2 regions of the Microbacterium sp. OVT16B genome follow, and region 2 is predicted to be linked to the other one. Evidence: riboswitches for the same ligand, from Rfam matches in the RefSeq annotation. Region 2 holds a riboswitch; the other holds the start of a gene.
What was found. A riboswitch is a leader RNA that binds a small molecule or an ion and turns the genes downstream of it on or off. The one in region 2 is predicted to bind thiamine pyrophosphate.

Region 1: another riboswitch for thiamine pyrophosphate. It lies ahead of thiM (hydroxyethylthiazole kinase); the one in region 2 lies ahead of LC438_RS02610 (ECF transporter S component).

Annotation. Positions count from the first base shown of each region.
Region 1 is NZ_JAHXZA010000001.1:1,510,569-1,517,780, forward strand. Features, by position in the region: gene pheT (phenylalanine--tRNA ligase subunit beta) at 1-490, shown strand, start outside; gene LC438_RS07110 (DUF402 domain-containing protein) at 528-1,244, shown strand; gene LC438_RS07115 (NAD-dependent epimerase/dehydratase family protein) at 1,327-2,292, shown strand; TPP riboswitch at 2,316-2,410, shown strand; gene thiM (hydroxyethylthiazole kinase) at 2,400-3,248, shown strand; gene thiD (bifunctional hydroxymethylpyrimidine kinase/phosphomethylpyrimidine kinase) at 3,245-5,383, shown strand; gene argC (N-acetyl-gamma-glutamyl-phosphate reductase) at 5,605-6,657, shown strand; gene argJ (bifunctional glutamate N-acetyltransferase/amino-acid acetyltransferase ArgJ) at 6,654-7,212, shown strand, end outside.
Region 2 is NZ_JAHXZA010000001.1:550,692-557,903, forward strand. Features, by position in the region: gene LC438_RS02600 (ABC transporter ATP-binding protein) at 1-2,085, shown strand, start outside; gene LC438_RS02605 (D-alanyl-D-alanine carboxypeptidase) at 2,237-3,787, opposite strand; TPP riboswitch at 3,870-3,981, shown strand; gene LC438_RS02610 (ECF transporter S component) at 3,972-4,619, shown strand; gene LC438_RS02615 (ABC transporter ATP-binding protein) at 4,616-6,076, shown strand; gene LC438_RS02620 (energy-coupling factor transporter transmembrane protein EcfT) at 6,073-6,876, shown strand; gene LC438_RS02625 (aminoglycoside 3'-phosphotransferase) at 6,878-7,212, opposite strand, start outside.

The DNA of each region.
Region 1 (7,212 bases), 960 kb from region 2:
CGTGGCGCAGACGCAGCGCGCCGCGCTCCACCCCGGCCGTGCCGGTGCGCTCCGCATCGGGGATGCGGAGGTCGGCTACGTCGGCGAGCTGCACCCGGCGGTCTCCGAGGACGCCGATCTGCCCGGTCCCGCGACGGTGCTCGAGCTCGATCTCGACGGCATCCTCTCGCTCGCCGGGGGAGGGACGGTCGCGGCCTCGCTGTCGACCTTCCCCGCGGCGACGCAGGACGTGTCGCTCACGGTGCCCGCGGAGGTCCCCGCTGGGGACGTCCGTGCCGCTCTCATCGAGGGGGCGGGGCCCATGCTCGAGTCCCTGCGACTGGTCGACGACTACCGCGGCGAGGGCGTTCCCGAGGGGTCCAAGAGCCTCACGTTCGCACTGCGCTTCCGCGCCGACGACCGCACGCTGACCGCGGCGGAGGCCACGGAGGCCAAGCTCGCCGGGGTCGCGGTCGCGGCGGAGCGGTTCGGCGCCGCGCTGCGCGACTGAGCCCGGTTCCGGTACGGCGCCGGGGTAGCGTGTCGGGATGAGCATCCTCCCGCACAGCACCCCGGCGGCCGTTCCCGAGGGCGCCCGTCCGCTCGGCGACGGTCCGTTCCTCACGCCGGGAGCGCAGATCGACTGGCACTACCGCGCGCCCGGCTGGCAGCCGGGAGATCCCTCGACGATCAGCCCCATGCGCGTCGTGCGCGACGATGAGCGCGGTCTCGTGGCCTGGCTCGCCTCCGGCACGCTGCAGGAGGCCCAGGGCACGGTCACGGGCGAGCGCGTGCGCTCGATCCCGCTGGAGCGGCGCTGGCTCGACGGCCGCACGAGGATCGTCGAGGCATGGTGGGGCGGCGGCAGCCTGCGCATCGCTCCGGCCGGAGCACCCTGGTCGGTGTGCCTGTTCTGGACGCACGCGGATGACGGCGACTGGCGCTTCGACGGCTGGTACGTGAACCTGGAGAACGCCCACCTGCGCACCGACCGCGACACCTACTCCTCGGATCACATCCTCGACGTCTGGATCGCGGCGGACCGCACGGTTCATCTCAAGGACGAAGACGAGGTCGCCGCGGCGATCGTGCAGGGTCGCCTCACCCGCGAGCAGGCCGCGCAGATCGAGAGGCATGCGGATGCCGCGATCCAGTCCTTCCACGACGGCGACTGGCCCTTCGACCCGGAGTGGGTCGCATGGCGCCCCGACCCGACGTGGACCCTCCCCGAGCTTCGCGGACTGGAGGAGCTGCGGCGCCCTTGAGGTCGGCTCCGCCGCGGTGTCGGTGCTCTGCTCTGGGCGGAACGGGCTTCCGTGCGGAGGCGGATGCTGATGACATGGACGCATGACGACTGCTCTGATCCTCGGCGGAACCGGCTGGCTCTCCGGTCGCATCGCGCGACGGCTGATCGACGACGGCGTCGAGGTCACGTGCCTCGCCCGTGGTGCACGCACGGCGCCGAGCGGGGCTGCTCTCGTGCGGGCGGACCGGGATGATCCCGACGCGTACGCGGAGGCGGCCGTGCGTGACTGGGACCGTGTGATCGACATCTCCTCCCGTGCCGACCATGTCGTCGCCGCCGTCGCGGCGCTCGGAGACAGAGCCGCACGCTGGACGTACGTCTCGTCGATGTCCGCCTACTCCGACGACGTCACGGTCGGCGCCGACGAGTCCGCTCCGCTGCACATCGCCGCGGCACCGGGGGATGAGTACGAGTACGGTCCGCAGAAGGTCGCGGCGGAGGACGCGGTGCGCACGCTCGCAGACCGGGCGCTCATCGTGCGACCCGGACTCATCGTCGGCGCGGGCGACCCCAGCGATCGCTTCGGATACTGGGCCGCGGCGTTCGACCGCGCGGGCGACGGGACGGTGCTGCTGCCGCCAACGGAGGGGCGCACGACGCAGGTGATCGACGTCGATGATCTCGCGGCGTACGTGGCCGCCACGGCGTCGACCGGTGCGGTGAACACGATCGGCGACGAGCATGCGCTCGGCGAGGTGCTCGCACTGTTCCGCGCGGTGGCGGGGCACGACGGCGACACGGTGTCCGCCGACGAGGGATGGCTCGTGGAGCACGGCGTCGAGTACTGGATGGGGGAGCGCTCGCTGCCGCTGTGGCTGCCGGCGGAGATGACCGGTTTCATGACGCGCTCGAACGCCGCCTATCGTTCCGACGGCGGGACCCTGCGTCCGCTCGGGGACACCGTGGACGCGGTTCTCGCGGACGAACGAGCACGCGGCGTCGACCGCGAGCGGCGCGCGGGGCTCACCCGGGCCCAGGAGCTGGAGCTTCTCGCCGAGCTCGGGTGATCCGCGCTCTTCGCTAGACTGCGAGCAGTGACACGGGGTGCCGCATCCGCGGCTGAGAACAGACCCGTCGAACCTGATCTAGTTAGCACTAGCGAAGGGAATGTCGCATGAGCGATCTTCTGCGTCCTGCGTCCGCCTCCGACCTCGTCTCCGAGGCCGCCACGCTGCTGGGGGTGCTGCGAGAGGCGCCTCCTCTCACGCACTGCATCACCAACGCCGTCGTCACCGGGTTCACAGCCAACGTGCTCCTCGCCGTCGGCGCGGCCCCCGCGATGGTCGACATCGTCGGCGAGGCCGGGATGTTCGCCTGCGTCGCCTCCGGTCTGCTCGTGAATCTCGGCACGCCGAACCCCGAGCAGCGAGCGGCGAGCCTCGAGGCGGCGGCTGGAGCCGTGGCATCCGGCACACCCTGGGTGCTCGACCCCGTCGCCATCGGCGCGCTCCCGGTGCGCACGGCGCTGGCGCAGGAGCTCGTGGCGCTGCGCCCGACGGCCATCCGCGGCAACGCCTCGGAGATCCTGGCGCTGGCCGGACTCAGCGCAGGCGGTCGAGGGGTCGACGCCACCGACACCACGGATGCCGCCGCCGACGCCGCGGTCGCGCTCTCCTCGCGCCTCGGCAGCATCGTCGCGGTGTCGGGGCCGGTGGACCTGATCACCGACGGGGAGCGCGTGCTGCGGCTCGCGAACGGACACGAGCTGCTCACCAGGGTCACGGGAGGCGGCTGCGCTCTCGGCGCCGTCATGGCTGCGTTCCTCGGGGCCGCACGGACCACGGGAGCCGATGCGCTCACGGCGGTCGCCTCGGCCAGCCTCGTCTACACGATCGCCGCCGAGCGCGCCGCTGCGGCATCCGCAGGCCCGGGCAGCTTCGCGGTCGCACTGCTCGATGCGCTCGCCGCCGTGCATCCTGCCGATCTCGCCGGAGCGGCGCGCGTCGAGGGCGGCGCGCTGTGATCGCCGACCTCTCTCTGTACCTCGTCACCGATCCGGGGCTGTGCGGAGAACGCGGCGTCGTGGAGACCGTGCGGATGGCCGTCGACGGGGGAGTGCGCCTCGTGCAGCTGCGCGACAAGCGGGCGACGGATGCCGAGACGACCGCGCAGCTCGTCGAGCTCTCCCGGGTGATCGACGGTCGAGCGCTCCTCGTCGTGAACGACCGTCTCGACGCCGCGCTCGCCGCTCGTGCCGCGGGCGCCCGCGTCGACGGCGTGCACCTCGGACAGGGGGACTCCTCGGTGCTGCGCGCCCGTGCCGCACTCGGCCCCGAGGCCCTGATCGGTCTCACCGCGAACAGCGCTGAGCACCTCGCCGCACTCGGAGAGCTGCCGGAGGGCACAGTGGACTACCTCGGCGTCGGCGTCATCCGACCGACCAGCACCAAGCCCGACCATCCGCCTGCACTCGGCATCGAGGGCTTCGCGGCGGTGGCTGCGGCCTCTCCGCTGCCGTGCGTGGCGATCGGCGGCGTCGGCATCGACGACGCCGAGGCGCTGCGCGAGGCGGGCGCCGCCGGTCTCGCGGTCGTGTCGGCCCTGTGCGCCGCCGATGATCCGGCAGCGGCGGCGCGAGGATTCCTCCGCCGCTGGCGTGCAGCGGGGGTGCCGCGTGTGCTCAGCATCGCCGGCAGCGACCCGTCGGGAGGGGCGGGCATCCAGGCCGACCTGAAGTCGATCGCGGCGAACGGGGGATACGGCATGGCAGTCCTCACCGCGCTCACCGCGCAGAACACGCAGGGCGTCAGCGCCGTGCACGTGCCGCCGACGGAGTTCCTGCGCGCGCAGCTCGACGCGATCTCCGCCGACATCGTCGTGGACGCCGTGAAGATCGGCATGCTCGCCGACGCGGAGGTCATCGGCGCCGTGGCCGACTGGCTCGACCGGGTGCGCCCGCCGATCGTCGTGATCGATCCCGTCATGGTCGCCACCAGCGGGGACCGCCTGCTCGACGCGGCGGCCGAGCACGCGCTGCGCGGACTGCTGAGCCGTGCCGACGTCGTCACCCCCAATCTCACCGAGCTCGCCGTGCTCACCTCCCGTCGGATCACAGGTTGGGAGGAGGCACTCGCCGCGGCGGAGGAGCTGTCGGCCGAGATCGGCGCCCAGGTGCTCGTCAAGGGCGGGCACCTCACCGGTGCGGAGACCCCAGACGCGCTGATCGGCGCCGGGGTGCGGCGCGAGTTCTCCGGCGCCCGCATCGACACCCCGCACACGCACGGCACCGGCTGCTCGCTGTCCTCCGCGCTGGCTACGCTGCTCGCGCGGGGGGAGAGCCCGGCGGATGCCGTCGCCGGAGCGCGCACCTGGCTGCGGGAGGCGCTGCGTGAGAGCCATGAGCTCCGTGTCGGACGCGGACACGGCCCGGTGCACCACTTCGCAGGCCTCTGGTCCCGCGGTGGTCTCGACACCCGACCCACCCCCGGTGAGGTCCGCGCGGACTGGTGGGACGGCATCTCCGACATCCGTTCCGGCATCGACGAGCTCCCGTTCATCCGTGCCCTCGCCGACGGCACGCTGGATCGCGATGCCTTCGTGTTCTACCTCGCGCAGGACGCGCTGTACCTGCGGGAGTACGCCAGAGTGCTGGCGGAGGCGTCCCGCCTGGCGCCGTCGTCGGCGGAGCAGGCGTTCTGGGCGGAGTCCGCACACGGGGCGATCGTCGGAGAGCTCGAGCTGCACGCCTCCTGGCTGACCCCCGCGACGGGCGTCGGCCAGGAGACATTCGCCGCCGCGCCCGCCCCGACCACGACGGCCTACCTCGACCACCTGCGCTCCGTCGCCTTCGGGGGCGACTATGCCGAGCTCATCGCGGCGATCCTGCCCTGCTTCTGGCTCTACACCGACCTCGGTCGGCGTCTGCACGCGGGGGAGTTCGGGGAGTACGCCCGCGATCCACGGCATCCGTACGCGTCCTGGCTCGCAACCTACGCCGACCCCGGTTTCGAAGCCGCGACGGAGACGGCGATCGCGTACGTGTCGCGGGCCGCGGCGGCATCGTCGCCCTCGCGCAGAGAGAGGATGCTCCGCGCCTTCGAGATCGCGAGCGCGCACGAGCTCGCCTTCTTCGCCGCGCCGATTCCGCAGGGCATGTGACGCGCAGGATTTGCGGATGCCGCGGCGCTCGCGCTACTGTCGCGACATGCCTTCGGCCGCCACCGCTTCTCTGACGCTCGCTCCGAGCGTCATCGCTGTGCGCCGACGCCGCGGCGGCCGCCGACTCTAGGCGACCCCGCGCTCCTGCCTGTGCACGCACGGCGGTCGAGTGCCGGTGTCGCCGCTCAGGCCTCCGACCCTCCCACCGTTAAGGTAGAAGCATGACGTACTACGTCGCCGTCTCCGGCGCATCCGGCTACGCAGGCGGCGAGATTCTGCGCCTCCTGGCCGCCCATCCCGACATCGAGATCCGCACCGTCACCGCGCACTCGAACGCAGGGCAGCCGCTGATCCAGCATCAGCCCCACCTGCGCTCGCTCGCCCATCTCACGCTGCAGGACACGACACCCGAGATCCTGGCAGGGCACGACATCGTGTTCCTCGCCCTGCCGCACGGGCAGTCTGGGCAGTACACCGACGCGCTCGGCTCGGTGCCGCTCGTGATCGACGCGGGCGCCGACCACCGGCTCACCTCGAAGGAGTCGTGGGACGCCTTCTACGGCGGCGACTTCCACGAGCCGTGGGCGTACGGTGTTCCCGAGCTGCCCGTCGGCGGGGGGAAGCAGCGGGCGAACCTGCGCGGCGCCACGCGCATCGCGGCACCGGGGTGCAACGCCTCGACCGTGAGCCTCAGCCTGGCGCCCGGCGTCGCCGCGGGAGTGATCGATCCCGGCGACATCGTCTCCGTGCTCGCGGTCGGCCCCTCAGGCGCGGGCAAGAGCCTCAAGACGAACCTCCTCGGCAGCGAGATCCTCGGCACCGCCAACCCCTACGCGGTGGGCGGCACGCACCGCCACATCCCGGAGATCAGGCAGGCGCTCGCCGCGGCGTCCGGGGCAGAGGCCGACGGCATCCGCATCTCCTTCACGCCCGTGCTCGTCCCGATGTCACGCGGCATCCTCGCCACCTCCACCGTTCCGATCGCCGAGGGCGTCACCGACGCGCAGATCCGCGACGCATGGGAGAACGCCTATGCGGGGGAGACCTTCGTCCAGCTTCTCCCCGAGGGGCAGTTCCCGCGCACGGCCGACGTGCTCGGGGCGAACACCGCGCTGATCGGACTCGCGATCGACCGCGCCGCGAACCGCGTCACCGTCGTCACCGCGGTCGACAACCTCGTCAAGGGCACCGCCGGTGCCGCCATCCAGTCCATGAACATCGCGCTCGGCCTCCCCGAAGACCGCGCCCTCTCCGTGAACGGAGTCGCACCGTGAGTGTCACCGCACCTGCAGGATTCGAGGCGGCCGGCGTCGCCGCAGGCCTCAAGAGCACGGGAAAGCCTGACGTCGCCGTGGTCGTCAACCGCGGCCCGCGCAAGGTCGGAGCGGCCGTCTTCACGAGCAACCGCGCCAAGGCCAACCCCATCATCTGGTCGCAGCAGGCCGTGGCCGACCGCGTCGTCGAGGCCGTCGTGCTGAACTCGGGCGGGGCGAACTGCTTCACCGGCAGCTTCGGCTTCCAGACCACGCATCAGACCGCCGAGAAGGCGGCCGAGCTCCTCGGCGTCAGCGCGGGGGATGTGCTCGTGTGCTCCACCGGGCTCATCGGCACCGGTGACGAGGTCTTCCGCTCGAGGGTCCTCGCCGGCACCGCGCAGGCGATCGCCGAACTCTCCTCCGAGGGAGGGGACGCCGCCGCCCAGGCCATCATGACCACGGACACGGTCGCCAAGACCGCGGTGGTGCGCCGCGACGGCTGGACCATCGGCGGCATGGCGAAGGGCGCGGGGATGCTCGCGCCCGGTCTCGCCACCATGCTCGTGGTGCTCA
Region 2 (7,212 bases):
CCGGGCAAGGCCGACAACTTCGGCCCGAGCTTCAAGCGGATGATCGGGCTCCTCAAGCCCTCCGCCGTCTGGTTCGTGTTCGTGTCGATCCTCGGCGCCATCGGCGTCTTCCTCTCCGTGGCGGCCCCGAAGGTCCTCGCCGAGGCGACCAACCTCGTCTACGCGGGCTTCTTCTCCAACGAACTGGGACGCAAGACCGACACGTTCCCCGGGTTCCCCGCAGGGACACCGAAGAGCGAGGTCGTGGAGCAGCTGCGCCAGTTCGGCCAGGACGACTTCGCCAACCAGGTCGCCGCGATGCGCGACTTCAAGGTCGGCGACGGCATCGACTTCGAGGCCATGCGCTGGATCATCCTCGCGGTGCTGGCGATCTACGTGCTCGCCGCGCTCCTCAGCTGGATCCAGGGCTACGTCATCAACGTCATCATGGTCCGCACCATGTGGCGCCTGCGCGAAGACGTCGAGGCGAAGATCAACCGTCTGCCCCTGTCGTACTTCGACAAGGTGCAGCGAGGTGAACTGATCTCGCGGGTCACGAACGACATCGACAACATCACGCAGACCATGCAGCAGTCGCTGTCCGGCGCCCTCACCTCCGTGCTCACGGTGGTCGGCGTGCTGATCATGATGTTCTCGATCTCGTGGCAGCTCGCGCTCGTCGCCCTGATCGCGCTCCCGCTGATGGGCGTCATCTTCGGCGTCATCGGTCCGCGTTCGCAGAAGGCCTTCGGCCAGCAGTGGCGCAAGGTCGGACGCCTGAACGCCCGCGTCGAGGAGGCCTTCTCCGGCCACGCACTGGTCAAGGTCTTCGGACGCGAGCAGGACGCTCTCGACAAGTTCCAGGTCGAGAACGAGGAGCTGTTCCAGTCGGCGTTCAAGGCGCAGTTCCTCTCGGGCATCATCATGCCCGCGATGACCTTCGTCGGCAGCCTCAGCTACGCCGCCCTCGCGGTGCTGGGTGGCCTCATGGTCGCCAACGGCCAGCTGCGCCTCGGCGACGTGCAGGCGTTCATCCAGTACTCGCAGCAGTTCTCCCAGCCGCTGGCAGAGCTCGGCGGCATGGCAGCGGTCGTGCAGTCGGGAACCGCCTCCGCGGAGCGCGTCTTCCAGCTGCTCGACGAAGACGAGCAGGAGCCGGATGCCGACGACGCCCCCACGGTCGTCGACGGCAAGGGCGTCATCGAGTTCGAGAACGTCGCGTTCTCCTACTCGGAGGACCGTCCGCTCATCACCGACCTGTCGTTCCAGGTCGAGCCAGGGCAGACCGTCGCGATCGTCGGCCCGACCGGCGCGGGAAAGACCACGCTGGTCAACCTGATCATGCGGTTCTACGAGCTCAGCGGCGGACGCATCCTGCTCGACGGGCAGGACATCGCGGACATGACACGCGACGACCTGCGCTCGCGCACCGGAATGGTGCTGCAGGATCCGTGGCTGTTCGCCGGGAGCATCCGCGAGAACATCCGCTACGGCCGCTCCACGGCGACCGACGACGAGGTGCTCGCCGCCGCGAAGGCGACGTACGTCGACCGGTTCGTGCACGCTCTCCCCGAGGGCTACGACACGGTCCTCGACGAAGACGCGTCGAACGTCTCGGCGGGCGAACGCCAGCTCATCACCATCGCCAGGGCGTTCGTCGCGCAGCCGTCGATCCTCATCCTCGATGAGGCGACATCGGCGGTCGACACCCGCACCGAGCTGCTGCTGCAGCACGCGATGGCGGCGCTCCGAGAAGGACGCACGTCCTTCGTCATCGCGCACCGCCTGTCGACCATCCGTGACGCCGACCTCATCCTCGTGATGGAGCACGGCGACATCGTGGAGAAGGGCACGCACGACGAGCTCATCGCCGCGCAGGGCGCCTACTGGCGTCTGTACCAGTCGCAGTTCGAGCAGGCCGCGGCCGACATCGACGCCGAAGAGGCGCTCACCGGAACGACCCCCGTGGTCGTCACCGGCGACGCCGAGGCCGAGGCGGATGCCGCGCGCGTCGGCGCCTCGGTCGGCGCGCAGAGCCCGGCAGCGGAGGTCGCCTCGGCGGAGTCGCTCATCGAGCGTTCGGACTCCGGCGACAACAGGGCCTGAGCTCACCGCGAAAGCCTCGCCCCGGTCACTCGGGGCGGGGCTTTCGCGTGCGCTGGGCCGTGTCCCCGGGAGTTGTGCGCCTGGGCGCCCGCGTGCTCAGGGGTCGTGCGCCCTGGGGCCGTGCGCCCGGGGGCTATGCGCCTGGCTCCGGCTAGCGTTTGTCGGAGGTCAGGCCGAAGAGCTCCAGGGGGTGGGTGAGACGCCACCAGGCGCTGGGCCCCTCGAGCTTCTTCTTCAGAGTGAGTGGAGTCGTCGCCGTGTCGAGGGGGCCGGCGACGGTCAACGTGCCGACCTCGGCGCCCGCCTTGCTCTTCTCGCCCAGATCGAACTCGGGCGTCGCCTCCGCCGCGGCGGAGTCCCACAGCACGACGTCGGCGTCGGCATCCGTCACGATCTCGGTGGATGCACCCCACAGGGTGTCCACCTCTCCGACGACGGTTCCCTTCGCCACCGCGGGGGTCTCGGCCTGCAGCGCGTCCTCGACCTGCGAGAACAGAGACCGCGTCGACGCGAGACGCATGTCGTCATCGGCCTGCGTGAGCACCGAGGCGTAGAGATGCACGGTCGTGCCGTCGACGACCACGTCCTTCGCGGTGAGCAGATTCCAGCTCTCGTGAAGGGTGCCGGTCTTGATGCCGACCACACCGGAGTCCGACAGCATCCCGTTCGTGTTCTTCACGAGTCCGGCGCCCGGCAGCTCGACCGAGGGCGTGCCGACGATCCCCGCGAACACGGGGTTCTGCATCGCCCGCTCCGCCACGGCGATCAGCGCCTCGGGGGTCGCCGTGTTGCGCTCGTCGAACCCGGAGGGCGAGAGGATCGTGATGCCCTGGATGCCGCGATCTCTGAGCCAGGTCGCCGCGGCGTCTGCGAAGGCCTTGTCCGAGCCCCAGATCTCCTTCGCGAGGCGGTCGATGTAGTTGTTCGCCGAGCCGAGCAGGATGCCTTGCAGCATCTGGAACTCCGTCAGGGAACCCCCGACGGGCACGTCGAGCGCCGACTGGTCGCTGCGCTTGTACGCGAGATACGACTGGCTGTCGGCCTTGGTGAACGAGAAGGACGGGCCCTGCTCGCCGACGGCGAGCGGCATCTGATCCAGCACCATGAGCACGCTGACCACCTTGGTGATGCTCGCGATGACGGCCGGATCCGGCGAAGAGGCGACCGTTCCGATGCCCTGGATGCCGACCGCCGCGCTGCCCTGCGTCGGCCACGTGATGGCCGCTGCCGGAGCGGCCGTCGCCTGGAACTCCGCCGTCTTCACGGTCGGCGCGACCTCGTGCAGCGGCCACAGCAGGGTCGTGCCCGCGTAGGAGGCGGCCAGTGCGGCGAGGATGCCGATCGGCACGAGCACGCCTGGACCCGCCGCGGCGGGGCGCAGCCGGGCGCCCGTCCAGAGCGCGGCCCCTGGTTCGCGCACCTGATCGCCGTCGAGCGTCGCCGTCGGGGAGTGGTCGGCGACGGATGCCGCATCCACCCAGGTGAGTGCGGTCGCCGCTCCGCCCTCGCTCGCCCACTGAGCGGCGGGGGCCTCTGCGTCCGCGACCAGCTGCTCCAGTTCGGAGTCGTGAGCCGAAGCATCCGGGATCGCGGGGACCCGGTCGAGCTCCGCGTCGATGGCCGACGTGTCCGCGTCTGCGGCGGCGTCGATCGGGGCATCGCCCAGGGGAGCGGTGGCCTCGGCGGAGTCAGGAGCGGTCACCTGCTTACGGTACCGAACTCTCCCGTGAGAACCGCGGTGCCGCAACAGGGGAGCGCGGAGTGTCGGCACTGGGTATGATCGAGAGCACAACCACGGGAGTCCGGCGAGCCGGGCTGAGAGGGAGCGAATCGCGCTTCGACCGTCGAACCTGATCCGGATCATGCCGGCGCAGGGAGGAGTTCAGATGAGTACGTCCACGCACCGGTCGAGCACCGAAGCGGCATCCACGGCCACAGGCCTGCGCAACGCCCAGCTCTGGCGCTGGCGCGTCGTCGACATCGTCGTGGCCAGCGTCGTCGCCGTCGCCTGCGCGGCGATCTTCTTGCTGTGGAACGTCGGATACGTGACCCCGAGCGGGGCCCTCGAGGCGCTGCTCCCCGGCGTCCAGGGACTGCTCGCCGGTCCGTGGCTGATCGCCGGCGTCCTCGGCGGGCTGATCGTCCGCAAGCCCGGCGCCGCGCTCTACACCGAGCTGGTCGCCGCGATCATCTCGGCGCTGATCGGCAACGCGTGGGGGCCGCTGACCATCGTCTCCGGACTCGTGCAGGGCATCGGCGCCGAGCTGATCTTCCTCGTGTTCCTGTACGGCGTCTGGCGTCTGCCCGTCGCGATGCTGGCCGGCGCCGGCGCGGGGCTCGCGTGCGGCATCAACGACCGCATCCTCTGGTACCCGGGGGTGGACACGCTCTTCACCGCCGTCTACATCTCCTCGACGACCATCTCCGGTGCGGTGATCGCCGGGCTCGGCGCCTGGCTGATCGCCCGCGGACTCGCCGCCACCGGCGCCCTGAGCCGGTTCGCGGCCGGCCGCGAGGTCACCGCACGAGTGTGACCGCCCGGGTGAACCCCGCCGCGCTCGATGCGCGCGGCTGGGGATGGCGCTACGCCACCCGGCTGCGCTGGGCCGTGCGCGAGGTCGAACTGCGAATCGAGCCGGGGGAGCGGGTGCTTCTGCTCGGCGCCTCCGGCTCGGGCAAGTCCACGCTGCTGCAGGGCTTCGGCGGCGTGCTCGGCGGCGCCGACGAGGGGGAGACGCACGGAGCGCTCCTCGTCGACGGCGTTCCCGCGACGGAGAGCCGGGGCCGCGTGGGGATGGTGCTGCAGGACCCCGACACGCAGACCATGCTCGCCAGGGTCGGCGACGACATCGCCTTCGGATGCGAGAACCTCGGCGTGCCCCGCGAGGAGATCTGGCCGCGGGTGCGCGAGGCGATGGATGCCGTCGAGCTCGACGTGCCCCTCGACCGCTCGACAGCGGCGCTCTCGGGAGGGCAGAAGCAGCGGCTGGCGCTGGCGGGCGTGATCGCCATGCGCCCCGGAGCGATCCTGCTCGACGAGCCGACCGCCAACCTCGACCCCGAGGGGGTGCGGGATGTGCGGGATGCGGTCGCCGCCGCCCTCGACGCGACCGGGGCGACCCTCGTCGTGATCGAGCACCGCATCGACGCGTGGCTGCCCCTGGTCGACCGGGTCATCGTGCTCGGCGCGGAGCCCGAAGGCACCGTCGTCCTGGCGGACGGGACTCCCGACGAGGTGCTCGGCACGCGCGGCGCCGAGCTCGCCGCATCCGGGGTCTGGGTGCCCGGTCATCCGCCGGCTGTTCCCCCTCCGCCGGCGTACGGACCGGGTGAGGTCCTGCTGCGGGCGCACGCCCTGACCGTGGCGCGCAGCCGCGGCATCCCGGTCGCCGGTCCCTTCGACCTCGACGTGCACGCGGGGGAGGCGATCGGCATCACCGGCCCCAACGGGGCGGGCAAGTCGACCTTCGGGCTCACGCTCGCGGGTCTCATCCCGGCGGAGAGCGGGCGGGTCGTCGCCTCGGCAGCGCTGTCGTCGGGGTCGGGAGACGACCCCTTCCGCTGGACGTCCCGCGCGCTGCTCACCCGCATCGCGACGGTGCTGCAGACCCCCGAGCACCAGCTCCTCGCGAAGACCGTTCGGGAGGAGCTCGCCGTGGGCCCCCGCGCTCTGCGGCTGGACGAGGCGGAGATCGCCCGACGTGCCGACGAGCTGCTGGAGCGTCTGCGGCTGACCGCGCTCGCCGAGGCGAACCCGTACACGCTGTCCGGAGGGGAGAAGCGTCGTCTCACGGTGGCCGCCGCTCTCGCCACTCGCCCGCAGATGATCTTGCTCGACGAGCCGACGTTCGGGCAGGACGCCACGACCTGGGCCGAGCTCGTCGCGATCATCGCCGGTCTGAGAGACGACGGCGCCGCGATCGTCGCGATCAGCCACGATGAGGCCGTGCTGCGCGCCCTGCACGCCCGCAGGCTCGAGGTGGGCGCATGATCGACCCGCTCACCGCCCGCATCGAGCGCCGCGGCCCCATCGCTCCGCGCTCGGCGCTCGCCAAGCTCGCCGCGGCGCTGCTCATCGCGGTTCCGCTCATCCTCTCGATCGACGTGGTGTCGGCATCCGTCGCCCTGGTCCTGGAGATCCCGCTGCTGCTGCTCGCGGGCCTCGGCGCACGCGAGTTCTGGACCCGCACCGCCGTGCTCTGGATCGCGGCGCCGCTGAGCGCGGTCACGATCGCCCTGTACGGAGCGCAGAGCGGCGAGGTGCACTTCGAGTGGCTGCTGATGAGGGTGAGCGACGGATCGCTCGCGCTCGCCGCCGCCACCGCGGTGCGCGTGCTGGCGATCGGCCTGCCCTCCGTGGTGCTCTTCGTCACGGTCGATCCCACCGACCTCGCCGACGATCTGGCGCAGCGGCTCCGGCTGCCCGCGCGCTTCGTCGTCGGAGCCCTCGCCGGAATGCGGATGCTCGGACTCCTCGCCGACGACTGGCGGGCTCTCGCGCTCGCCAGGAGGGCGCGGGGCGTCGCCGATCAGGGTCGTATCCGCCGCACCCTCGGCATGGCGTTCGCGCTGTTCGTGCTCGCGATCCGCCGCGGCTCCTCGCTCGCCACGGCGATGGAGGCCAGGGGATTCGGGGGAACCGGTCCGCGGTCGTGGGCGCGGGAATCAGTGTGGACCCGGCGCGACACCGCGCTCCTGCTCGCGTGCGCGGTGATCCCGCTCGTCGCGATCGCCGCCGCCGTCGCGACCGGCTCCTGGAACTTCGTCATCGGCGCGGGCGGGGCGTCGTGACTCAGGTCCTGTTCCACAGCCGCCGGTAGTAGGCGAGCCGTTCACGGTCGGGCTCCACGCCGTACGCCTCGATGAGGGTGTCGGTCCAGCCCGGGCCGGCGTTCCACTTCGTGCTCATCGCGGCGACGGCGATGTCCGCCCAACGGTCGGCGACTCCGATCGCGGCGAGGTCGACGTGCGCGACGGGGCGGCCCGCATCGTCCAGCAGCGTGTTGGGCATGCAGGCGTCGCCGTGGCACACCACGAGCCTGTCGACCGGAGGGTGCGTCCGCAGCTTCTCCGGCACGATCACGCCGCGCGCGGCGGCGCCGCTGATGCGACCTGCGACGCTCCACT